Linked DNA regions of Thiosulfativibrio zosterae. The protein of the gene in region 1 interacts with the protein of each later gene in a pairwise test. Links are inferred from orthologs where the notes say so. Each region holds a gene or a part of one and is shown in the gene's direction. Other genes may lie near its edges. The genes, in order: uvrD and lpdA.

What was found.
Region 2: the proteins of uvrD (region 1) and lpdA interact in binary tests that used the Escherichia coli proteins (3 or more experiments, as listed by UniProt). The link is inferred for Thiosulfativibrio zosterae from one-to-one orthologs.

The regions. Positions count from the first base shown.
Region 1 is NZ_AP021888.1:2,301,350-2,313,620, forward strand. What follows is about bases 3,641-6,595. They hold uvrD (DNA helicase II), read left to right. Parts: upstream 3,641-3,993; coding sequence 3,994-6,198; downstream 6,199-6,595. Other genes in these bases: xthA (exodeoxyribonuclease III), read right to left, coding at 3,641-3,826; THMIRH_RS10660 (CHASE2 domain-containing protein), read left to right, coding at 6,232-6,595. In the rest of the region: aroE (shikimate dehydrogenase), read left to right, coding at 1-295; THMIRH_RS10640 (putative bifunctional diguanylate cyclase/phosphodiesterase), read right to left, coding at 302-2,113; THMIRH_RS10645 (NAD(P)H-flavin reductase), read right to left, coding at 2,330-2,995; more of xthA, read right to left, coding at 3,005-3,640; more of THMIRH_RS10660, read left to right, coding at 6,596-8,415; THMIRH_RS10665 (ABC transporter ATP-binding protein), read left to right, coding at 8,431-9,036; mnmC (bifunctional tRNA (5-methylaminomethyl-2-thiouridine)(34)-methyltransferase MnmC2/FAD-dependent 5-carboxymethylaminomethyl-2-thiouridine(34) oxidoreductase MnmC1), read left to right, coding at 9,033-11,003; THMIRH_RS10675 (YfaZ family outer membrane protein), read left to right, coding at 11,091-11,672; THMIRH_RS10680 (HD-GYP domain-containing protein), read right to left, coding at 11,680-12,271. UniProt on the Escherichia coli protein: A helicase with DNA-dependent ATPase activity. Unwinds DNA duplexes with 3'-5' polarity. Translocates on single-stranded DNA with 3'-5' polarity. Initiates unwinding more efficiently from a nicked substrate than double-stranded DNA.
Region 2 is NZ_AP021888.1:1,117,788-1,129,979, forward strand. What follows is about bases 4,391-7,266. They hold lpdA (dihydrolipoyl dehydrogenase), read left to right. Parts: upstream 4,391-4,887; coding sequence 4,888-6,645; downstream 6,646-7,266. Other genes in these bases: aceF (dihydrolipoyllysine-residue acetyltransferase), read left to right, coding at 4,391-4,870; THMIRH_RS05000 (PACE efflux transporter), read left to right, coding at 6,790-7,221; THMIRH_RS05005 (DEAD/DEAH box helicase), read left to right, coding at 7,259-7,266. Also shown: THMIRH_RS04980 (RNA pyrophosphohydrolase), read left to right, coding at 1-371; aceE (pyruvate dehydrogenase (acetyl-transferring), homodimeric type), read left to right, coding at 772-3,432; more of aceF, read left to right, coding at 3,542-4,390; more of THMIRH_RS05005, read left to right, coding at 7,267-8,509; THMIRH_RS05010 (NAD(P)/FAD-dependent oxidoreductase), read right to left, coding at 8,556-10,163; ferredoxin FdxA, read left to right, coding at 10,361-10,687; THMIRH_RS05020 (DEAD/DEAH box helicase), read right to left, coding at 10,709-11,881; THMIRH_RS05025 (diguanylate cyclase domain-containing protein), read right to left, coding at 12,008-12,192. UniProt on the Escherichia coli protein: Lipoamide dehydrogenase is a component of the glycine cleavage system as well as of the alpha-ketoacid dehydrogenase complexes.

The DNA.
Region 1 (12,271 bases):
GCAAGACATTCCAGAGCAACCTTTTGATTTGATTATAAATGGTACATCCGCCAGCTTGGATAACAAACTCCCGCCCATATCCACAGCCGTGATTTGCCAAAACAGTTTGGTTTACGACATGATGTATGGCAAAGAACCGACCATTTTTATGAACTGGGCAAAACAAGCACAACCTAACTGCCAAGTGCGTGATGGCTTGGGTATGTTGGTCGGACAAGCCGCAGAAGCTTTTTTTCTATGGCGAGGCATACGCCCCGAAACGCAACGTGTTATCGAGTTTATTCGAAAGTTATAACCATCACTAACGCTCAGCACCCATCTTATCTCTAAGCCACCCGCAAAAGGTGGCTTCAGCAACCGGACGACTCCACAAATACCCTTGGCTATAATCACAACCAATGGATTGTAAAAAATCTTGATGCTCTTGGGTTTCAACGCCTTCTGCAACCACTTTTAAATTCATGGCATGCGCCATTTCCACGATTTGTTTAACCAATATCTGATCCAAGTTGCCTGGTGTCATCGCACTGACAAACGACTTATCAATTTTTAAAACATCCAAACAGGCATCTCGCAAAACCGCCAAAGCGGCATAACCTGTGCCAAAATCATCTAAGGCAATTTGCACGCCCAATTTTCTCAAGCGCATCAAGGTTTCTCTGGCCTGAATATCGCCACCCATAAACAGACTTTCAGTCACTTCTAACTTAAGCAAATGCACCGGGAATTGATGGTGTTTGATTAACTGCTCTACATTGCCCACAAACGCTTCTTCAAACAATTGAATAGGGGAAATATTGACTGAAAAATAAACTTCCACCCCCTCATTCGCATTTAATCGACTGCCAACCTCAAGCGCCTTATCTAAAATTTGATACCCCAAATCCACAATCAACCCTGTGGCTTCAGCCAATGGAATAAATTCATCTGGGTAGATGGTGCCCATGTCTTCATCTTGCCATCTCGCCAAACACTCAACACCTGCGACCTGCAAAGTTTGCGAATCTACCATGGGTTGAAAAAAGGGCACAATCTTGCCATCTAAAACCGCATCGCCTAACTTGTGCTCAATTTTTAGCAACCGCTCGTGCCCCTGATGCCCCGCATTTCGATAAGCCTGCACAGACAAGCCTGGCGTTCGCTTAGCTTCATACATGGCGGCATCGGCAAACTTTATTAAGCTGTCGACATCTTGCCCATCCTCAGGCGCCCGCACCCAACCAAAACTGGCAGAAACCTGTAAACGCTGCCCCGCTAAATCAATGGGCTGCTTAATCACTTCGCAAACCTCACTAATCAAGAGCGGCATATCGACAGATTCATCCACCACAAACACAAACTCATCACCCCCAAAGCGAGCAAATGAAGCGTTAGGAGGCAAAGCGCCTTGAATTTTTTGGCTTAAATCCACCAACAATTTATCGCCAACGGTATGACCTAGGGTATCGTTGACATACTTAAAGCGATTTAAATCCATCATTGCCAAACTAAATGGCTGAGCCAAATCTAAGCGTTTTGCTAAATGTTCTTTAAGGAAGCGTCTATTTGGCAAATGCGTTAGGGGATCAGTAAAAACCATTTCTTGTAACGCCGCTTCTTGCTCAATATAACGCGTAATGTTGGTATTAGTCACGCTGAAAGCCACCACGACCTCTGCATCACGCACCTCGCGACGACTGTGGCGCACCCAAACAATCTGGCCGTTTTTATGAATCAGCCGTATCTCAACAGCATTATCAAAAATATGCTGAGCCAAATTAGCTTGGTAGGCTTTAAACTTTGAAAGGTCTTCATCAAAAATCAACGATTCGAAGAACAAGGGTTGATTTAAAAAGTCTGCGGGGGCATGGCCCGTTAAGAGCTCACTGGCGGGAGAAACATAGCTGTAAGCGCCATCGAGTTGTTGAATATAACTGAACTCTTCTGCCATATCGACGATGGCACCAAACTTAGCGCGCTCGGCTTCAAACTTAAGGCGCAAAACTCGCTGAGAAGCCAGTAATGCGCCCAATACAATACTTACTAAGATGGGGGCTGCATACAGCTGAGGCTTTAAAATACCCCCCATGTTTAAATAAAACTGCAAACTGGCCACAGAGAACACAAAAAACATCGATAAGGAAATATACTTAATATATATTTTTTGGCTCTGGGAAAGCTGGATCACGGTTTTAGCACCTTCATTGAATGTGTCAAAAAAATATAACACAGTCAATTTTTTTAACGAGCAAATTAATTTTATAGCAAGTATCTAAAAATTTTTACGCCGAAAATTGCTCGTCTAATGCCTAAGTAATCCTTCTTATTTTGCATTCATAACAAAGGCTTATCAGTTAAATTGTGATTCCGGCAAGCCCGCTGCCAAAAAATCTGCCTTAGCAGTTTGCTGCATCGGCCAAGGGCCACACAAATACACCCTAAACCCACTTAAATCTGGGTGGTCTTGCAACACCGCTTGATGCACTAAACCGGTTCTCCCCCCAAAATCTTCCTCAGACACCACTGGCAGGTAATTTAAATTAGGGTATTGCTTACACAAACTCAACATATCGGTGTGCTGATACAAATCAGCCGCCGTGCGAGCGCCCCAATAAAATTCTATAATTTGCTCACCGCCTTGCTTTAAAGCCACCTCTAGCAAGGCTTTCATCGGGGCAAAGCCCGTACCGCCAGCCACAAAAATGAGTGGCTTATCCAAGTTGGCATCCAACTGATATTGCGCTTTAGGGCCCTGCACAAACAAGGTGTCATAGCGTTGCACCTCAAACAAAGCGACCATCCAATCACTGTTATCGTGATTGCGAATGTGCAACTCAATCATCCCATCCAAACGCGGCGCAGACGCGATTGAAAAAGGCTTCAAGTCAGCCTCGTCCAACCCCAATAAAACATAATCACCCGCTTGATAATCAAACGGCTCACTGGGATTGAGCAACAGCTGAAGGATGTCGGGTGTTAACAAGACACGCTCGACCAAAGTCATTTTTTGTAACATGGTGTTTCCTTAAAATTTAAATTCAGTCCAAACCGGCGCATGGTCTGAGGGCTTATCCATGCCACGCACATCGTAGCAAATGCCACTGGCAACCGCCTTGGCGTTTAAAGCTGCCGTCGCTAAGAGCGTATCAATGCGCAGTCCGCGTTTTGGCTCATCCTCAAAGCCTTTTGAGCGGTAATCAAACCAGCTATATTGCCCATTCGGTTCGGGATAAATCGTGCGATAAGTGTCAAACAATCCCCAGCTTGTCAAAGTTGCCCACCACTCGCGTTCTTCTGGCAAGAAACTGGTTTTACCCTGTTGCAACCAACGCTTGCGGCTGGCTTCACCTATGCCGATATCCATATCTTGTGGCGAAATATTAAAGTCGCCCATCACCACCAGATTTTGCTCAGGCGAGCAGTCCGTTTGTAAATACGCCATTAAATCTTCATAAAATTTCTGCTTAGCCGGAAACTTGGTTTCGTGCTTGCGGTTTTCGCCCTGCGGAAAATAGCCATTCACCACACGCACTTGATTACCTTGCGCATCTTCAAAGTCGCCAATAATCATGCGCTTTTGCGCGATGTCGTCATCGGACTTCCAACCCTTTTGCTCAGCAATCAATTTCACGGTATTTTTGTACAACAAGGCCACCCCATAATGGGTTTTTTGGCCGATATAAATCGCCTCGTAGCCCATGGCCTGCAAGGCCTCTAAAGGAAACTCGTGGTCTTGCACTTTGGTTTCTTGCAGTCCAATCACATCGGGCGCTTGGGTCGCAATGAGCGCTTCGAGTTGATGCAAGCGCATCCGAATGCTGTTGACATTAAAAGAAACAATTTTCATTTATCAAACCTCTCAACATTTTTAATGCGGAGAATTATAACGAATTTAACACTTTAGCCGGCAATAAAAACCCAGTAAACCAGTCAATTTTAACCAGGCCTGGTCATTTTTAGCCTAATTTTGGCCTCAAAAGCTATAATGATTAGATTCAAATAAAGGCTTTCCCCATGGACGACATTTCTCACATTATCGACACCCTCAACGATGCACAGCGTGATGCGGTGACCACCGAAGATCAGCATGCTTTAATTTTAGCGGGCGCGGGCAGCGGCAAAACCAAAGTGCTGGTGCATCGCATTGCGTGGTTGACGCAAGTCATGGGGTTTTCGTCTTACAATATTTTGGCGGTCACCTTTACCAATAAGGCCGCCGCTGAGATGCGTGGCCGTATTGAAGCCTTGGTTGGCAACCAATCACAAGGACTCACCATGGGCACCTTTCACGGCATTGCTTATCGTTTATTGCGCCAGCATTTTCAAGAAGCCGGTTTGCCGCAAAGTTTTCAAATTCTCGATTCCGACGACCAAAAACGCGTCATTAAACGCCTGCTCAAAACCATGGAGCTGGATGAGCAACAATGGCCGCATCGCCAAGTGCAAGCCTTTATCAATGGTGAAAAAGAAGAAGGTCGTCGCCCCCAGCACATTGACCCAGGCCATAATCCGTTTGTGAAGCGCATGGTGCAAATTTACCAAGCCTATGAAGCACAATGTAAAAAGGCAGGCCTGGTGGATTTTGCCGAATTGTTATTGCGTGCGCACGAGCTTTGGCTTAAACATCCGCATTTGCTGGCGCATTACCAAAGTCGCTTTCGTCATATTTTGGTAGACGAGTTTCAAGATACCAACACCTTGCAATATGCTTGGTTGCGCGTGCTGGCAGGTGCGACGGGCAAATTATTTATTGTGGGGGATGACGACCAATCCATTTACGGCTGGCGCGGTGCCAAAATTGAAAACATTCGCCAATTCTCACAAGACTTCGCCAATGTTAAAACTGTGCGTTTAGAACAAAACTACCGCTCAACCGGCACCATTCTTAAAGCTGCCAATGCCCTGATTGCCCACAACCAAGAACGCATGGGCAAAACGCTCTGGTCGGCGGGTGATGACGGCAATCCGATTAAAATTTACGAAGCCTTTAACGACCTCGACGAAGCGCAATATGTCTGTAACCAAGTCAACCAATGGGTTAAAGAAGGCGGCGAGCGCAGTGATGCGGCGGTGCTGTATCGTTCTAACGCCCAATCTCGTTTGATTGAACAAGCCCTATTGCAGGCCAAGATTCCCTATCGGGTGTACGGCGGCCTGCGCTTTTACGACCGTGCCGAAGTTAAAGATGTTTTGGCTTACTTGCGCCTGATACTCAACCGCCAAGACGATGCCGCCTTTGAACGCATTTACAATCATCCGCCGCGCGGCATCGGCGCCAAAACCGCCGACATGATTCGTGACATTGCCAAAATGGAAGGTGTGTCGTTATGGAATGCGATGGAATCTTTGCTCGAACAAGGCCTCACCGCGCGAGCACAAACCTCTCTAATGAGCTTTAAAACGCTGATTGAAAGCCTCGAAGAAAGTGGCGAAGGTCAAGAACTTAAAGACCAAACGATGCAAGTCATTTCAAGGTCTGGCCTGCAACTGCACTTTGAAAAAGACACCTCAGAACAAGGCCAGAGCCGCTTAGAAAACTTAGACGAATTGATTAACGCCACCAGTGTTTTCAAAACGCCACAAAGTGCCATCGAAGATTCGCTGGGCGATGTGGCTTATGCATCGCCTTTGGCAGAATTTTTAGCGCAAGCGGCACTGGAAGCGGGCGAACAACAAGCCGACAAATGGGAATCGTGCGTGCAACTCATGACACTGCATTCTGCCAAAGGCTTGGAGTTTCCGTTAGTCTTTATGGTGGGGGTTGAAGAAGGCTTGTTCCCCTCGCAACAATCGACCGATGATGCTTACAAACTCGAAGAAGAACGCCGTTTGGCTTATGTGGGCATCACGCGTGCCGAGAAACAATTGATGATCACTTTTGCCAATCGCCGCCGAATGCATGGCTCAGAGTTTTACCCGCAACCGTCACGCTTTATTAAAGAAATTCCAAATGATTGCGTGGACTTTGTGCGCCTAACAGGCTCCGCACGCCCTTCAAGCGGCGGACAAACCTCGGGTTGGAATGAAACCAAATTGAATGATGCTTTAGCGCAACAAACTGGCTTTGCCTTAGGTGATCGGGTGTTTCATCAAAAATTTGGGGAAGGCACGGTATTGGCCACCGAAGGTGCGGGCGAACACGCCCGCATTCAAGTCAATTTTAAAGCGGCTGGCAGTAAATGGCTGGTGGTTGGTTTTGCCAAACTCGAGCGCCTTTAACGCCTTTATTGCTTTAAAACTTAAGGATAAACGATGAAACTCAGCAAACAACAACGCAAATATCTGCATGGCTCCCTGCTTGCATTGCTGGCGTTTGTCATCACCTCAGGTTTATTTTTAAGTGGCGGCTTGAAGAAAATGGAGTGGCAGGTCGACGACCTTAAAAGCCAACTCTTGCGCAGTGAACTGCATGCTGACAAGAATGTGGTCATTTTATTGGTGGATGAAGCCTCCTTGGCAACCCTTGACCCACTGGTTGGTCGCTGGCCTTGGCCGCGCTCGGTTTGGGCAGATGTACTTGAATTTATGAGCATGGGCGGCGCACAAGGGGTGGCATTCGATATTCTATTTACCGAACGTGCGCTGGATGCCGACAAACAGCATTCTGAGCATGACCTAGCGTTTGTGGATGCGACTGCACAAAGTGGCATCGCAACCCATGCCATGCAATTATTACACGACCCTTCTAACCCTAATCCCAATAAACCCTTACCAGAATTATTCCACGACAAGTTTGCCTTGCCAGATACGCAAGGCTTACAAACCAGTGCCAATAACACCTATTACATTTCATTTAATGGTCTTTACCAAAACGCCCGCACCATGGGCGTGGTTGAATTCTCACCAGACCTAGACGGCACCTATCGTCGCACTCGTCTTTTCCGAGATTATAATGGCGATTTCTTTCCCGTTTTATCGACAGCGCCCTTAATGGATCGCCTCAACATTCAAAAGGTAGTCGAAACGCAAAATCGCCGAACCCTGTATTTGGATGATTTAGCCGTTCCGCTCGATAGAGATGGTAACTACCAGGTCAACTTTTACAAACATTTTGAAACCTTTTCGATTGGCAGTGTTTTGGCATCCGTTGAGCAATTGCGTCGCGGTAATTTAGAAGCCCTTTACACCGACCCGCGTTATGTCAACCCTGAAATGTTTGCCGGCAAAACCATTTTTGTGGGCACCAGTGCGGTCGGCCTAGAAGACATGAAAGCCACCCCCATGGAAAGCCGTTGGCCCGGAGTATTTTTGCACGCCTCGATTGCCAGCAACCTCATTAATAAGGACTTTATAACCCAAATTGATGCTGTTAGCGTGGTGGCCAGTATTTTTGTTTTAGCACTTTTAACCATGATGTTATCCATCAATCAAACCTCGATACTTTTGCAAACGGGTTACCCATTGATACTGGCTTCATTGGTGGTTGGCACCGGCATTGGCTTACAGTCGCACTACGCTTTGCAATGGGATTTAATGCCTCCGCTCATCAGTATTCTGAGCACTTGGCTGCTCATCAGCGGTTATCTATCGGCAACCGAAGGGCGAGAGAAACGCCGTGTGCGCAGTATGTTATCGCAATATGTATCACCTGCCGCGCTGAATATGGTGCTGGATAATTACGAAAAACAAGCCGAAGCTGAAATTGGTAAAGAAGAAGAAATGACCGTAGTCTTCTCCGACATTCGAGGCTTTACCACCATCTCAGAATCCTTAACACCGGCAGAAGTGGTGCGCCTACTCAACATTCACCTAGATGCCATGACGCAAGTCACTTTCGACCATGGCGGCACCATGGATAAATTTATCGGTGATGCCACCATGGCCTTTTGGGGCGCCCCACTACCCGACCCAGACCACGCCCTTCACGCAACCCAAGCCATGATACACATGACTCGAAAACTCGAAGAGGTCAATACCAAACTCATTGACCAAGGTTTAAAACCCATTGCCATCGGTGTAGGTGGCAATACCGGTAAAGTTATTTTAGGCAATATCGGCTCTAGCCAAAAACTGGACTATACGGTCATTGGCGATGCGGTTAACCTGGGCTCTCGCCTAGAAGGGCTGACCAAACAATACGGTTTAAAATTGCTGATTTCGGAATTCACCCGTGAAGCAATTTATGAACGAATTCCCTGTGCCTTAATCGACCAGGTTCGCGTCAAGGGTAAACACGAACCCGTTAAAATTTATCTGCCCTTAGCGGACCTTGGAGATGCCAATATTGCAGACATGTTTGAGCTGGTTGAAACTTGCAATAAGGCTTTCAATGCTTATCATGCACAAAACTTTACCGAAGCTCAACGGCTTTTTTTACTGCTGCCCGACGAGCCTTTTGCGCACTTTAAAGAACTCTATGCCGAACGCTGTGAAGCCTATCTGCAAACACCGCCACCTCAAGATTGGGATGGTGTATTTACCTTAACAACCAAGTAAACAAATAGATCAATCATGTTTAAAGTCAATCAAGTGGCCGTTGCAGGCCGATTAAGTGCCATTAGTTTTGAATTACAACCACAAGAAATTCGCTGCATCACGGGCAAGTCTGGTTCAGGAAAATCGGTTTTATTGCGCGCGCTGGCCGATCTAGAGGTACACGACGGTGAAATCTGGCTAAACGACCTTTCGCAAAGCCATAACCGCCCAGAAGACTGGCGTCGCCAAGTGATGTGGTTTTCGGCTGAAACCGCCTGGTGGCGGGAAGACATGGCGGCGCATTTTGATGTCAACCCAGAAAAAACGGCCCAACTCGTAGAGGATCTGCAAGCATTACAACTGGAAAAAAACATCCTCAAACAGCTTCCCAGAAACTGCTCCAGTGGCGAAAAGCAACGCTTGGCCTTAATTAGGGGGCTAGTGCATCAACCTAAAGTTTTATTGCTTGACGAAATTACCGCCAACCTTGACCCAGAGACGACTCAAGCCGTTGAAGCCTTTGTTATGCACTATGTTCAAGATCACCAGGCTTGTGCGCTTTGGGTCACGCACGACCCTTTACAACAACAACGCTTACAAGCCAAGCAACCACGACCGCCAATTGAGCTGAGCAAACCATGAAACTTGACGTCCTGCAGCCCGCCCAAATTCACTGGCGCGAAAACCATACTCTGGTTTCAGATACCTTTGATGATGTGTATTACTCCACCGATGGTGCCATTGCTGAAATTGATTATGTGTTTATGCAACACAATCAATTGCCCGAGCGCTTTAAAACTGCTAAAGACTTTTGCATTGCCGAAACGGGCTTTGGCTCTGGGTTAAACTTTTTAAGAGCAGCACAACTTTGGTTAGAAAACACACCAGCAGGTGAGTTACATTTTATCTCTTTTGAAAAATACCCACTCGAAGTTGAAATCCTTGCCCAAGTGCATCAAGCCTTTAGCGACAACACCACCTTGCAAACCATCAGCCAAGCGCTTTTAGAAAACTACCCCTTTCGACTGCCCGGCTGGCATACCTTAATCCTCATACCCAGCCGCCTTAAAGTCACCCTGTGGTTTGGCGATGTTTTACAGGGCCTCCCCGAATTTGAAACGCCAGTAGACGCTTGGTTTTTAGACGGCTTCACGCCCTCTCGAAACCCCGATATGTGGCAAGCCAGTTTATTCACTCAAATGGCGCGCCTGAGTCATGCTCAAACCACTTTTGCAACCTTTACCGCCAATGGCGAGGTACGCCGTGGTTTAAAAGCCGCGGGATTTTGCGTCCAAAAAGATGTCGGCTATGGCGTCAAGCGTGAAATGTTATTTGGTCAACTGGCACAACAGCGACCATTTGCGCCAAAATTTCCGTGGTTTGTGCGCCCCGACTTTGTCCCTTCCGCGCAAACAGCCCTAGTGGTTGGTGGCGGTTTAGCGGGAGCCACCACAGCATTTCAATTGGCTCAACTAGGATTTGAGGTCACCGTTTTAGAACGCCATGCCCAAGTCGCCCAAGAAGCTTCCGGCAATTTAGCAGGCACACTCCACCCCCTGATTACCAGCGATTGGAATTTGCGCAGTCAATGGTATTTAAAAGGCTATCAAACCACCCAGGCCTGGTTAAAAAACTGGCTAAAAAACGCTGAAATCATTGGCAAACTGGATGGACTGATTCAATTGGCTGCAACGCCTACTGCAGAACAACGCATTCAAGACAGCCTTAGACGCGTCGGTTTGCCGAACAATTTTGCAACTTGGCAAAACGCCAACCAACTCAGCGAGCAACTGGGGCAAACCGTTAACTTTAATGGATTGTTTTTTCCACAAGGTGGCTGGGTTCAGCCCAGCTCCGTGGTTAAACGCTGTTTACAACACCCAAAGATAACGCTCAAAACCCAGATTGAAGTGACTGACTTTGTTTGGCAGGATACTCACTGGCAAGTCCAAACCGCGCAGGGCACTCAATTTTCAGCGCCCGTTTTAATATTTGCCACCGCCAGTTTAAGCAACTCACTCAATCAAAAACTTGGCCTGCCAGTTCGGCCTGTCAAAGGGCAAGTGACCCATTTCCACGCTGACAACATCAAAACCCCATTACGCTTTCCACTGACACACGGCGGTTACAGTGTTAGCCTAGATGCTCATACCCATTTAAGTGGCGCCACTTTTGAAGCACCTAACATGGATACCAAACTGTCTTGGGAAGCACAAGCTGAAAACCTTAGCACCACGCAAAGCGCGCTACCCGAGTGGATAAACCGTGCGCCCACCGAGTTAAGTGGCAATATCGCGTTTCGCCCCACTTCACCCGACCATTTACCAATGATTGGCCCAGTCGCCGATGCTGACTTTATGAAACAAAATTACCTCAGTCAAAGCCATACCCATGTGGTTTATCGTTATCCAAAGCAGCAATATTACCCGGGACTTTATGTCAATAACGGGCACGGTGCGCGCGGATTGATGTCAGTATTTTTGGCAGCCGAACTCTTGGGGGATTTAATCACGCAACAGCCACTCAACTTACCGTCTGCACTTTATTATGCCAGTCACCCTGCTCGCTTTGCCATTCGAGCTTGGCGCAGTGGGCAAATCACTGATTGACACGCCTACAGACTGAATCCATGATTTTTCGTTGATTTTGTGCGACAATTTAAAAGATTATTTTGCTCCAACCAAAAAGGAACACCCATGAATTTAAAGAAAATCGCCCTAATCTCGCTTTTAAGCAGTTTAGGTTTATCAGGACAAGCGCACGCCCAATTAGCAGCGGACCTTAATCTGTCTAATGACGCTTTAAGATTTGGCGTATCTAAAGAGAATAATTTTGCTGGTGAATCGCAAATATTAGGTGTCGATGTTTTACACACCAATAAAAATGGTAACCTAATCTCTGGCTTTGGCAGTGTAGCTCGCTTAGGATTTGAAGCTGCGCCTAATTTGGATGTTGGATTAAAGGGGAAAGCCTACTATTTACAACCGAATAGTGGGACGGACGATGGTTATGGTGCGATGTTAGGTGGATTTGCGCGTTACTGGATACAAACAGAAGCACCTGTGGCAGTGACTGCTGAATACTTAATTGGACCCAGCGTTTTAAGTGGTGGCAAAATTGAGTCTGCCAGTGAAATAAACTTGCGTGCTGAAGTACAAGTATTGCCAACAGCGATTGCCTATATTGGATATCGCAAAATCGAAATGACCATGCCTGGCATGACCTATAACTTTGATGATGGTGCGCACATCGGTATCAAATTAGCGTTTGATTTATAAATCGTTTTCAAGCTTCTGGCAAAGGTTCGTAACCCGGAATCTTTGCCGGATCAACCTCATCAATTTGTTCTGGTTTTAAATAACTTTCTGCATATCTTAAATACACTTTCTCGCGGACAAACAGATTAAATAAGTCTGGGTCAACATGACCATCTTTTTTCATAAACCCTAAAATTTTCAAACTTTCAGAGAGTTTTTTGGCTTCTTTGTAAGGTCTGTCACCGGCTGACAAGGCTTCAAAAATATCCGCAATCCCCATCATTCTGGCGGGTATCGACAATTCCTCTCGTTTTAAATGATTGGGATAACCCTTACCATCCATGCGTTCATGATGCCCACCGGCAAACTCAGCAACGCGCTTTAAGTCTTTCGGAAACGGTAACATATTCAACATATGAATCGACATGGCAGCATGGTCTTGCATAATATCGCGCTCTTCATCATTGAGCGTACCGCGTTGAATCATTAAATTGGTTAACTCATCGTCAGTCAACAAACTTTCTTTTTCGCCCATCAAGTTAGTGTAGTTTTTACCCGCAATAAACTTTAAAAAATCAATGCCTTCATCATTTAAGAACTCACCACCGGTATTGATTTGT
Region 2 (12,192 bases), 1.2 Mb from region 1 along the record:
GCGTGCGTGAATCCGAAACCCCTCAGCAAGCAGTTTTTCGTGAACTTAAAGAAGAAGTCGGTTTAGAGCCTTCTGATGTGCGAGTTTTAGGCAGAACCCAAGATTGGATTTCATACGACCTTCCTAAGCATTTAATTCGTCATAACAGTTTGCCGGTTTGTATTGGTCAAAAACAAATTTGGTTTTTATTGGGTTTAGAAACCGAAGAATCCAAAATCAATTTGGCTTTACACGAAACCCCTGAGTTTGAAACTTGGACTTGGGTCGATTATTGGCATCCAGTACAGGATGTGGTTGAGTTTAAAAAAGCGGTTTATCATCAAGCGCTATTAGAGCTTGAAGACTCATTAAAAAAATTCTGGCTGCCATAAGACGTCTTTTGCGGGTAATTTCAAACTTTTACCGCAACACTTCTGTTTGATATTCATTTCTAAAAAACATTTCTAAGTCTTTAAATCCATTCAAAAAATCTTTGTCAATCCTCTGTTTAAAGGGCTTGCTGGGCTTTTTGTTGTTTTGTTGAATTCGCACCTGCCCTTAAAAAGTGGTATTATTCGCTTTCATTAATTTGAATACTGGGTGTTTTATTGCCCATTAAGTGGTATTCAAGCCCCTTGGAAATACTAAGTAGCTGGAAACCAAGGCGGTTTTGAACTCTTAATTGAGTTCATCTGTTGGCGGTCGGCGTAAGAACTACGCTTGCTGAAGACACTCTGGTATTACCCAGCCTCCAGAGTCAAACCAAACCAACCAATGAGGTTAAAAAATTTTATGAGCGATCAGTTCGTTGACCAAGACCCACAAGAAACACAAGAGTGGCTTGATGCTTTAGAAGCCGTTGTATCTTTTGAAGGTACAGAAAAGGCACAACATATTATTGCAGCACTTATCGAAAAAGCCCGTGTTCACGGTATAGATGTGCCTTATGCGGCCAATACTCCTTACATCAACACCATCGCTGCAGAGCAGCAAGTGCAGTATCCAGGTGATATGGAATTAGAAACAAAGATGCGTGCCATGTTGCGTTGGAACGCCATGGCGATTGTTTCTGGGGCCAACAAAAACACCAGCGTTGGTGGTCACATTGCTTCTTACGCTTCAAGCTGTGTTTTGTATGAAGTCGGTATGAACCACTTCTTTAAAGGGCCTAAGCACCCACAAGGTGCGGATATGATTTTCTTCCAAGGGCATACCGCTCCTGGAATGTACGCTCGCTCATACATGGAAGGTCGTTTAACCGCTGAACAACTTCGCAACTATCGTCAAGAAGTAGATGGAAATGGTCTTTCTTCTTATCCTCATCCGTGGTTGATGCCCGATTATTGGCAGTTCCCAACCGTATCTATGGGTCTTGGTCCATTGATGGCTATTTATCAAGCCCGTTTTATGAAGTACATGGAAGCCCGCGGATTAGCCAAAACAGAAGGTCGTAAGGTTTGGGCATTCCTTGGGGATGGTGAAATGGACGAGCCAGAATCTCGTGGTGCCATTCAGCTAGCCAAACGCGAAAAATTAGATAACTTAGTTTTTGTGATCAACTGTAACCTCCAGCGTTTAGATGGCCCTGTGCGTGGCAACGACAGTATTATTCAAGAGCTGGAAGGCGTTTTCCGTGGCGCAGGTTGGGCAGTGACTAAAGTCATTTGGGGTTCTGGTTGGGATCGTCTATTACAAAAAGATGTTTCTGGAAAATTGATCGAGCGTATGGGCGAAGTCGTCGATGGTGAGTATCAAGCCTATAAGGCTAAAGACGGTGCCTTCGTTCGTGAGCATTTCTTTGGTAAATACCCAGAGTTATTAGAGTTGGTCTCAGATATGACCGACAAACAAATTTTTGCATTAACCCGCGGTGGTCATTCACCTCGTAAAGTCTATAACGCCTACAAGCGTGCTGAAGAAACTAAGGGTCAACCAACCGTTATTCTTGCGAAAACCATTAAAGGCTACGGCATGGGGCCTTATGGAGAGTCAGCTAACACGGCTCACCAGCAGAAAAAATTGGATTACGAAGGCTATAAATACTTCCGTGACCGTTTTGCGATTCCTTTTTCAGATGAAGATTTGCAAAAGCAAGTGCCTTTCTATACACCAGACGAAAGCTCAGATGTTATGCGCTATATGAAGGAGCGCCGTGAGGCACTTGGGGGTTCTTTACCTGTTCGTCTAGACAATGCAGAGCCTTTACCCGTTCCGAGTTTAGATACCTTTAAAATGCTCACAGAAGGCACGGGTGATCGTGAAATGTCGACTACCATGGCATTTGTGCGTTTAGTGTCTATCTTGTTGCGTGACAAGACTTTAGGGCCACGCGTTGTGCCAATCATTCCCGATGAAGCGCGTACTTTTGGTATGGAAGGTTTATTCCGCCAAGTTGGTATTTATGACCCAGCAGGACAATTGTATCAGCCAATGGATAACGATCAGTTGATGTGGTACAAAGAAGCTTCAAACGGCCAGGTATTTGAAGAAGGTATCAACGAAGCTGGTGCCATGGCTAACTGGATTGCAGCTGCAACCGCTTATGCCAACTACGGTGTGAGCATGATTCCTTTCTACATCTACTATTCCATGTTCGGTTTCCAACGCATTGGTGACTTGGCTTGGGCAGCGGGTGATTCGCGTGCTCGTGGATTCCTTATCGGTGGGACAGCCGGTCGTACCACGCTAGAAGGTGAAGGCTTACAGCACCAAGATGGTCACAACTTGATTCAATACGATCATGTGCCTAACTGTTTAAGCTATGACCCAACCTTTGCGTTTGAATTGGCTGTGATTATCCGTGATGGTATTAAACGCATGTTTAATGAAAAACAAGATGTGTACTACTACATCACCGCCATGAACGAAAACTATTCACATCCAGCCATGCCAGAAGGCGTTGAAGATGGCATTATTAAAGGGATTTACCCCTTTAAGAAGTCAGAATCAAAAGCCAAAAACAAGGTGCAGTTAATGGGGTCGGGTACCATCTTCCGTGAAGTGATTGCCGCCGCAGAAATGCTTGAAGCTGAGTGGGATGTGGCTGCTGATATTTGGGGCGTACCCAGCTTTAACCTATTGCGTCGTGATGGTATTGAAGTACATCGTTGGAATACCTTGCACCCAACAGAAACCCCGAAGGTGCCTTATGTCACTGAAGTATTATCTGCTTCAGAAGGCCCGTTCATCGTTGCAACCGATTATATTCGTGACTATCCAGAGCGTATTCGTCAATATGTGCCAGGCCACTATAGTGTGCTAGGTACCGATGGATTTGGTCGTTCAGATACGCGTGAACAGTTGCGTAAGTTCTTCGAAGTTAACCGTTTTTATGTGGTTGTTGAGGCGCTGAAGTCTTTAGCAGACACCGGCAAAATCAAGCCAGAAATCGTGGCGAAAGCCATCGAAAAATACGGATTAGACAGCGAAAAAACTTTCCCTGTTCATGCCTAAATGAAGTTAAGCCGCTTTTATGAAAACGGCTTTTTCAAACGAATTTAATCGAAACTGTCAGTCCAAACACTAAAAGTGCTGGCAGTTCCTAGCTATAGGAAATGATGAAATGGCTATACAGCAAATTAATATTCCCGATATCGGTGATTTTGACACAGTCGAAGTCATTGAGGTTTTGGTTGCGGTTGGCGACACCGTTGCCATAGATGATTCTTTGATGACCTTAGAATCGGATAAAGCCACCATGGAAATCCCATCTCCCGTGACCGGAAAAGTCACTAAGGTGATGGTCAAGGTTGGCGATAAGGTGTCTGAAGGCACCTACGTGTTAGATATCGAAGTCAGCGACTCAGCCGCAGCGCCAGCGCCGGCCAAAGCAGAAAAGCCAGCCCCTAAGGCAGAAGCACCTGCAGCAGTTCCAGAAAAAGTGGTTACACCAGCCGCCGCGCCAAGAACCGTTGAAGCCCCTTCAGCGCCTGCAGTAGCACCTGCAAAACCTGTGAATAATCAATCTATGGGCGCGAGCTCTCATGCTTCGCCTTCAGTTCGTGCTTTTGCCAGAAACCTTGGTGTTGATTTAACTTTAGTTTCTGGGACAGGTCCTAAAGGTCGTATTCAAAAGCATGATGTCGAATTATTGATTAAATCAGTGATGCAAGGCACTAAAACGGTTTCTGGTGCAGCACCTGCGGCTTCGGGCGCGGGCATTCCTCCTGTGCCAACCATTGATTTCAGTCAGTTTGGTGCAACTGAAACGGTTGAATTGGGTCGTATCAAAAAAATCTCTGGTAAGCATCTGCACACTAGCTGGTTGAATGTGCCTCATGTCACCCAGTTTGATGAGTGTGATATCACCGAAATGGATCAGTTCCGCGTTGACATGAAAGCAACGGCTGAAAAGCAAGGTGTCAAATTAACGCCTTTGGTATTTGTCATGAAAGCGGTGGTCAAAGCCTTGCAAGACTTCCCTAACTTTAATGCCTCTTTATCACCCGATGGTCAGTCGTTGATTAAAAAAGGCTATTACAACATAGGTGTGGCTGTTGATACACCCAATGGTTTAGTGGTTCCTGTTGTTAAAAATGTTGATCAAAAAGGCATCTATGAGCTTTCGCGTGACTTGATGGAAATTTCTAAAAAAGCGCGTGATGGCAAAATGTCGCCTGCCGATATGTCGGGCGGATGTTTCACCATTTCTAGCTTAGGCGGTATTGGCGGTACACAATTTACCCCAATCGTGAATGCTCCTGAAGTGGCCATTATGGGCTTATCAAAAGCCAAAATGCAGCCAGTTTGGAATGGACAAGAATTTGTACCGCGTTTAATCATGCCTTTCAGTGTGTCTTACGATCACCGCGTGATTGACGGTGCCGAAGGCGTTCGTTTTACCACCACGGTGGGTCAATATTTAACTGACTTGCGTCAATTATTAATGTAATCGGGAGTTTTTAACAAATGAGTACAATAGTTGACATTAAAGTTCCCGATATTGGTGATTTTGCAGAAGTTGAAGTGATTGAAGTGCTGGTGGAACCTGGCCATGAGATTATTCAAGACGATTCTTTACTAACCCTAGAATCTGACAAAGCCACCATGGAAATTCCAGCGCCCTTTGCAGGTAAGCTCATTTCTTTAACCGTTGCTATTGGCGACAAAGTTAAAGAAGGTACCGTTATCGGACAAATGGAAATTGCCAATGTCGAAACGGTTGCAGCCAATGTGGAAGAAAGCGTTACCGCCACCGCAGAGCCAGAAAAAACAGTTGCCCCAGCTGCAGCGACGGATGTTCCTGTTGCTGACAAGCAATGTGAAGTTTTGGTGTTAGGTTCTGGGCCTGGTGGTTATACGGCAGCTTTCCGTGCGGCAGATTTGGGCAAAAAAGTCATTATGATTGAGCGTTACGCTAGCATTGGTGGCGTCTGTTTGAATGTGGGCTGTATTCCTTCTAAAGCCTTATTGCACATGTCGGTGGTTTTGAATGAAACCCGCGAAATGCATCACCATGGCATTACCTTTGCAGAACCACAAATAGACACCAATAAAATGCGTGCCTTCAAAGATGGTGTTATCAATAAACTGACCGGCGGTTTGTCGGCTTTGGCTAAAGCACGCCAAGTTGAAGTGGTGCAGGGTTATGGCAAGTTCAGTTCTTCACACACAGTTACCGTCGAAAAAGCCGATGGCACGACCGAAACCATTGGCTTTGAAAATGCCATTATCGCGGCGGGTTCTCGTGTGGTTAAACTACCATTTATCCCACATGATGACCCTCGTGTGATGGATTCTACCGATGCGCTTGAGTTGGCAGAAATTCCTAAGCGTATGCTGGTGATTGGTGGCGGCATTATCGGTTTGGAAATGGCGCAGGTCTATGATTCACTTGGCGCTAAAATCACGGTAGTGGAACTGGGTGACACCATTATTCCCGGCGCGGATAAAGACATTTCTAAGCCGTTGTTAAAGAAAATTCAAAAGCAATATGAAAATGTTTTCTTGAGTTCAAAAGTCACAAATGTTGAAGCCAAGCCTGAAGGGTTGGTGGTGACTTTTGAAGGCAAAAAATGTCCAGCCACGGATACTTTTGATCGCATCTTAGTCGCCGTTGGTCGTGCACCTAACGGTAAATTGATTGATGCCGACAAAGCCGGTGTTGCGGTCAATGACTGGGGCTTTATCGAAGTCGATCAGCGTCAAAAAACCAATGTCGATCACATCTACGCCATTGGGGATATTGTTGGGCAACCCATGTTAGCACACAAAGCTGTTCACGAAGGAAAAGTGGCTGCGGAAGTGATTGCTGGCTTGCCAAGTGCCTTTACACCGATGAGCATTCCATCAGTGGCCTATACTGATCCAGAAGTGGCTTGGGCGGGTAAAACTGAGCAACAACTTAAAGACGAAGGCATCGAATACGAAAAAGGTGCTTTCCCATGGGCAGCTTCTGGCCGTAGCTTAAGCCTTGGGCGTGACGAAGGTTTAACCAAAGCCTTATTCTGTGCCGAAACGCATCGTTTATTGGGTGCGGGTATTGTCGGACCTAACGCAGGTGAACTGATTGCTGAAGCCATGTTGGCGATTGAAATGGGCGCTGATATGCAAGACATTGGGCTCACCATTCATCCGCACCCAACCCTGTCAGAAACCCTAGGGTTTGCGGCAGAAATGGCGGAAGGCACCATTACCGACTTGTTGCCACCGAAAAAGAAAAAGTAGTTTTAAGCGTTTTAAAACAACACTTACAATAGGTTTTTGCCCTTAAAACCCCACCAAAAATAACCAGGCCTGGTCAATTTTAGTGGGGTTTTTTGCTTTTATAGCCAATATGAATGCGCTCTAAGTGCCTGATGGAGATTTTCTTTGATAACCTTGAGTCCCATTAAGCGCCGCCTGACTTATGTGGTTTTGTTTGAAATTACTGCCATTATATTTTCAACGCTGGTATTGATGTTGTTAAGTGAGAGCGATGCCCAAGAGTCCTTACCCGTTGCGATTTTTATCTCGCTCGCAGCAGGTATTTGGAATTATCTGTTTAATACCGCATTCGAGTTTTGGGAGATGCGTCAGCAAATTCAAGAGCGAACTTTTGCTATTCGTAGTCTTCATGCCTTAGGATTTGAGGGTGGCTTGGTGCTGATTTGTTTGCCATTATATATGGTGTGGTATGGGGTTGACCTCTGGACTGCTTTTACAATGGAAGCGGCTTTGTTGCTTTTCTTTTTGGTTTATACCTTTATATTTACCTTACTTTTTGACCAATTATTTACGTTGCATCTGCCGTTAAGTAAATGATTAGCCCATTATCCAATTTTTGATTTAAGGAAGTTTTATGTCTTTCGCCACTTTAGGCTTATGTGATGAACTTTTGCAAGCGATTGCCGAGCAAGGATATACCTCGCCAACCGCAATACAACTTGAAGCGATTCCTGCAGTCTTAAGCGGGCGAGATGTCATGGCGGCTGCGCACACAGGTACCGGTAAAACAGCCAGTTTTACTTTGCCGATGTTGCAATTGTTGTCGAGAGGAGAGAGTCCGCAAGCCTTGCAGGTGCGTGCTTTGGTGCTCACCCCAACCCGAGAGTTAGCGGCTCAGGTGATGCAAAGTGTTCAAGTTTATAGCACACATTTAAAAATTCGCACTGCCGCCGTGTTTGGCGGAGTAAGAATCGAACCACAAATCGCCGAACTACAAATCGGGGTTGATGTGTTGGTGGGAACCCCGGGTCGCTTGTTGGATTTGCATAGTCAAGGCGCAATGAGCTTTGACACGCTAGAGATTTTGGTACTGGATGAAGCGGATCGTATGTTGGAGTTGGGGTTTATTGACGATATTCAGCGTATCCAGGCGTTACTGCCAGAGAAGCGTCAAACCTTAATGTTTTCAGCGACTTTTTCTGAAGCGATTAAGTCCCTTGCTCATAAAATGTTTACCAATCCGCTGATGATAGAAGCGGCAGCAGCTAATAGCACAGTCACTGCTATTAAGCAGTTGGTGCATCCGGTTGATCAAGAGCGCAAGAGCGAATTATTGATCGATTTGATTAAGAGAAATCAATGGCATCAAGTCTTAGTGTTTATCCGCACCAAAAAGGGTGCGGACATTTTGGTAAGTGAATTGAAAAAAGCGGGTATAAAAGCAGAATCTATTCATGCCGATAGGTCACAACACGCGCGCACTCAAGCCTTGGAAAACTTTAGAAATGGACAAATAGTGGCATTGATAGCAACTGATATTGCGGCACGAGGATTGGACGTCAGTCAACTGCCCTGTGTGGTGAATTTTGACTTGCCCTATGTCCCTGAAGATTATGTGCATCGGATTGGTCGCACAGGGCGTGCTGGGGCGGAGGGGTTGGCGGTATCTTTAGTCAGTGAGGCGGAATACAAACAATTAAAGTCGATTGAGCAACTCATTGGGCTGACCCTAGAACGCAAGATTTTGCGTGGTTTTATGCCCACAGAAAAAGCGCCCAAAAGCCCGTATGATGATGCCGAATATGGGTGTTTTGAGCCTGACAGAAAGCCTAGTAGCAAACCCAAATCTTCGCATCGGCGGGCAAAATCTTCCAGAAGAAGATAAGTTGCCAATATCAGCCAGCCTTTAGTTTGAGTCAGTCATGTTGATTTTATTGAGCCTCATTCATCGCCAGTGCCATGGCTTCTGCCACGCGTATGCCGTCTATGGCCGCTGACATAATGCCCCCTGCATAACCGGCACCTTCTCCAGCAGGGTACAAGCCTTTGGTGTTGATGCTTTGATAATCGTCACCGCGTTTGATACAAACAGGGGAGGAGGTGCGGGTTTCAACGCCGGTTAACATGGCATCTTTTAAAGCGAATCCGCTGATTTTTTTGTTAAAGGCTGGAATGGCTTCTTGAATCGCTTCAAGGCAATAGTCGGGTAATATTTTGGTTAAATCGGTGAGTTTTACACCAGGCTTATAAGAGGGTTCTATTTTGCCAAGCTGTGCAGAAGATTTACCGGCCAGATAATCGCCCACTAATTGTCCTGGTGCATCATAGTTTTCGCCACCCAAAACATAAGCGGCGCTTTCTAATTGGCGTTGCAGTTCAATGCCGGCCAAAGGGCTGTCGCTGGGGTAATCTTTGGGGTCTATGCCAACCACTATCGCACTGTTGGCGTTGCGTTCGTTGCGAGAGTATTGGCTCATGCCATTGGTCACCACACGTTTTTCTTCAGAGGTCGCTGCAACCACTGTACCACCAGGGCACATACAAAAACTGTAAACCGAGCGACCATTTTTGCAATGGTGTACCAACTTATAGTCAGCCGCACCCAGCAAAGGATTGCCGGCGTTTTTACCAAACAGCACCTCATCAATTGCGGATTGATTGTGTTCGATACGAAAGCCAATCGAAAAGGGTTTGGCTTCGATATACACCCCCTTATGATGCAACATTTCAAAGGTGTCGCGCGCACTGTGACCCGTGGCCAAGGCAATATATTTAGAATGGATTTGCTGACCATTTGAAAGGGTTAAGCCTGTGATTTGCCCATCTTCAATATGCAAGTCGTCAACTCTTGAATTGAAACGAATTTCACCACCCAACTCAATAATTTTAGCGCGCATTTTTTCAACCATGCCCACCAGTTTAAACGTACCGATGTGCGGTTTACTGACATACAAAATCTCAGCTGGCGCACCCGCATCTACGAAATCTTGCATCACCTTACGGCCGTAATGCTTTTTATCGTTGATTTGCGTCCATAACTTACCGTCCGAGAAAGTCCCCGCGCCGCCTTCGCCAAATTGCACATTCGACTCGGTGTTTAAGGTGCGGTTGCGCCAAAAGCCGAAAGTATCTTTGGTGCGTTCACGCACTTCTTTTCCTCTGTCTAAAATAATTGGTTTATAGCCCATTTCTGCCAAGACTAATCCTGTGAAAATACCACAAGGACCAAAGCCAACAACCACTGGGCGTTCTGTTAAATTTTCAGGGGCTTGAGCGACATATTTATAAGACATATCCGGAGTCGGGCGGATGTTTTGATTTTGGCTGTGTTTTTTAAGCAAGGCTTCATCATTGTAAGTTTCGACATCCAAGGTATACATCAAACTAATCTTGTGTTTGCTTCGTGCATCAAATCCTCGTCTAAATACCGTAAAGTCAAGCAACTGCTCTGCTTGGATTTTTAGGGTCGCGAGGATTTCGGCTTGCAGTTGGTCTGGGGTGTGATCTAGAGGGAGTTTGACATTGGTGATGCGAATCATGAGAAATCCAAAGTTTATGTTACTTAGTTATAGTAAAAATAAAGAAACACTCAAGGTTTAAAACAGGCTAGTAAGCTAGATTTTAGCTTGCAATCAGCCACTTAATCCGTAGTATACTGATGTTTAAAAGTGAGTGGTTAAACGTAAATTAACCCCAAATTTTAGCAGAAATCGACACTCTAAGGCGAAGAAAGAAAATGGCATTTGTAGTGACTGAAAATTGTATTAAATGTAAATACACTGATTGTGTGGCGGTTTGCCCGGTGGATGCCTTTCACGAAGGGCCAAACTTTTTGGTCATTAATCCAGAGGTGTGTATCGATTGCGATTTATGCTCGGCAGAATGTCCTGCACAAGCCATTTTTCAAGAAGACGCTCTGCCTGAAGGAATGGAAGAGTTTCGCAAAATCAATCTAGATTTAGCACACATTTGGCCAGTCATTAACGCAGTCATTCCTGCGCCAGCAGATGCCGATGAATGGAATGGTGTTGCAGACAAAGCCCAATACCTAGAAATAGAGTAACCCTAACAGTTGTTTTATACCCTAGTTTGTTCGGTAATTTAAAATAGAAATCGGTACGGTTTTTTTCACGGGAAACCCTTCGATTTCTTGGCGTTGAATGATATGCCCTAACAGGCTTTCAATGGCGCAAAGATTTTTAAAGTCGTCTTTCGAGACTAAAGAAATGGCTTCTCCAGTTTCACCCGCTCTGCCGGTTCTGCCAATACGGTGAATGTAATCTTCTGCAGGAAAAGGCAGGTCATAATTGACGACTCTTTCTAGCTTCTCCATATCCAGGCCACGCGCCGCTATGCCTGTGGCAACCAAATATTTTAATTTTCCCTCTTTAAAGCTTTGCCAAACGCTTTCGCGCATGGCTTGGCTTCGGCCACCATGAATTGAGTCGGCGAGGATGCCGCGTTTGCCGAGTTGTTCAACCAGTTTGGCAGCGGAGTGTTTTTTCTCAACAAAAATGAGTGCTTGATTCCAATGCTGTTCTTGAATTAAATGGCTCAATAGCGCTGATTTAGTGTCTTTGTCGACCGTTATTAGCCATTGCTTTATTTTTGGCGCACTTTTGGCGTTGGAGGACAGGCTGATTTCAATTGCATCATGATTGACGACCTTGGCTAAAAATCGAACGTCATCTGTCAGAGTGGCTGAAAACAATAAACTTTGACGATGTTCGGGCAGACGCTCGATGATTTTATGGAGGTCGTCGATGAACCCCATATCTAACATTCTGTCAGCTTCATCGAGAACTAAAAATTCTAAGTCATCAAAAAACAACGCTCTTTGATAGGCTAAGTCTAATAATCGACCTGGCGTGGCGACTAAAATATCTATGCCATTTGCGAGTGCTTGTTTTTGCGCTTCAAGGTCCGAACCGCCGTAAACCGCTAAAGAAGATATTTTTAAATATTTTGCATATGCCTGAATGTTCGCTTCAACTTGAATAACCAACTCGCGGGTCGGTGCTAAAACTAATGCCCGAATGGAACGACCACGCACCTCGCCCAAGCTACTGAGGGTTTGTAAAATAGGTAAACCAAAGGCGGCTGTTTTGCCAGTTCCGGTTTGTGCACCTGCAATGAGATCTTTGCCAGACAAAATCACAGGGATGGCTTTCTTTTGGATTTCAGTAGGGGTTTTGTAGCCTAATTCTGAAATGGCTTTTAAGAGTGGGTCGATGAGTCCAAGTTTTGAAAAGGGCATGGTTATCCTTGAAGGTTTGTTCGAGAAGATTCATTGTAAGAATATAATGATTGGCTCAAAATAAGCGATAAAAAACATCAAAATACGCTAAAAATAACCAGGCCTGGTCATTTTTAATGAGCTTTTTTAATGTTGACGACGGTCTTGAAATTCGCCTTTAATAATTTTTTGCTTTTTAACAAGCATGACGGCTTGATCGATTTCATCAAACAAAGCGTTGTAATCTTTGTCTCCATTAAAGTAGGCGGTTGCATAAGAGGCTTTTGCCAACTGATCTAATTGGTGGTTGATGTCATCTTGTGAAATCACGA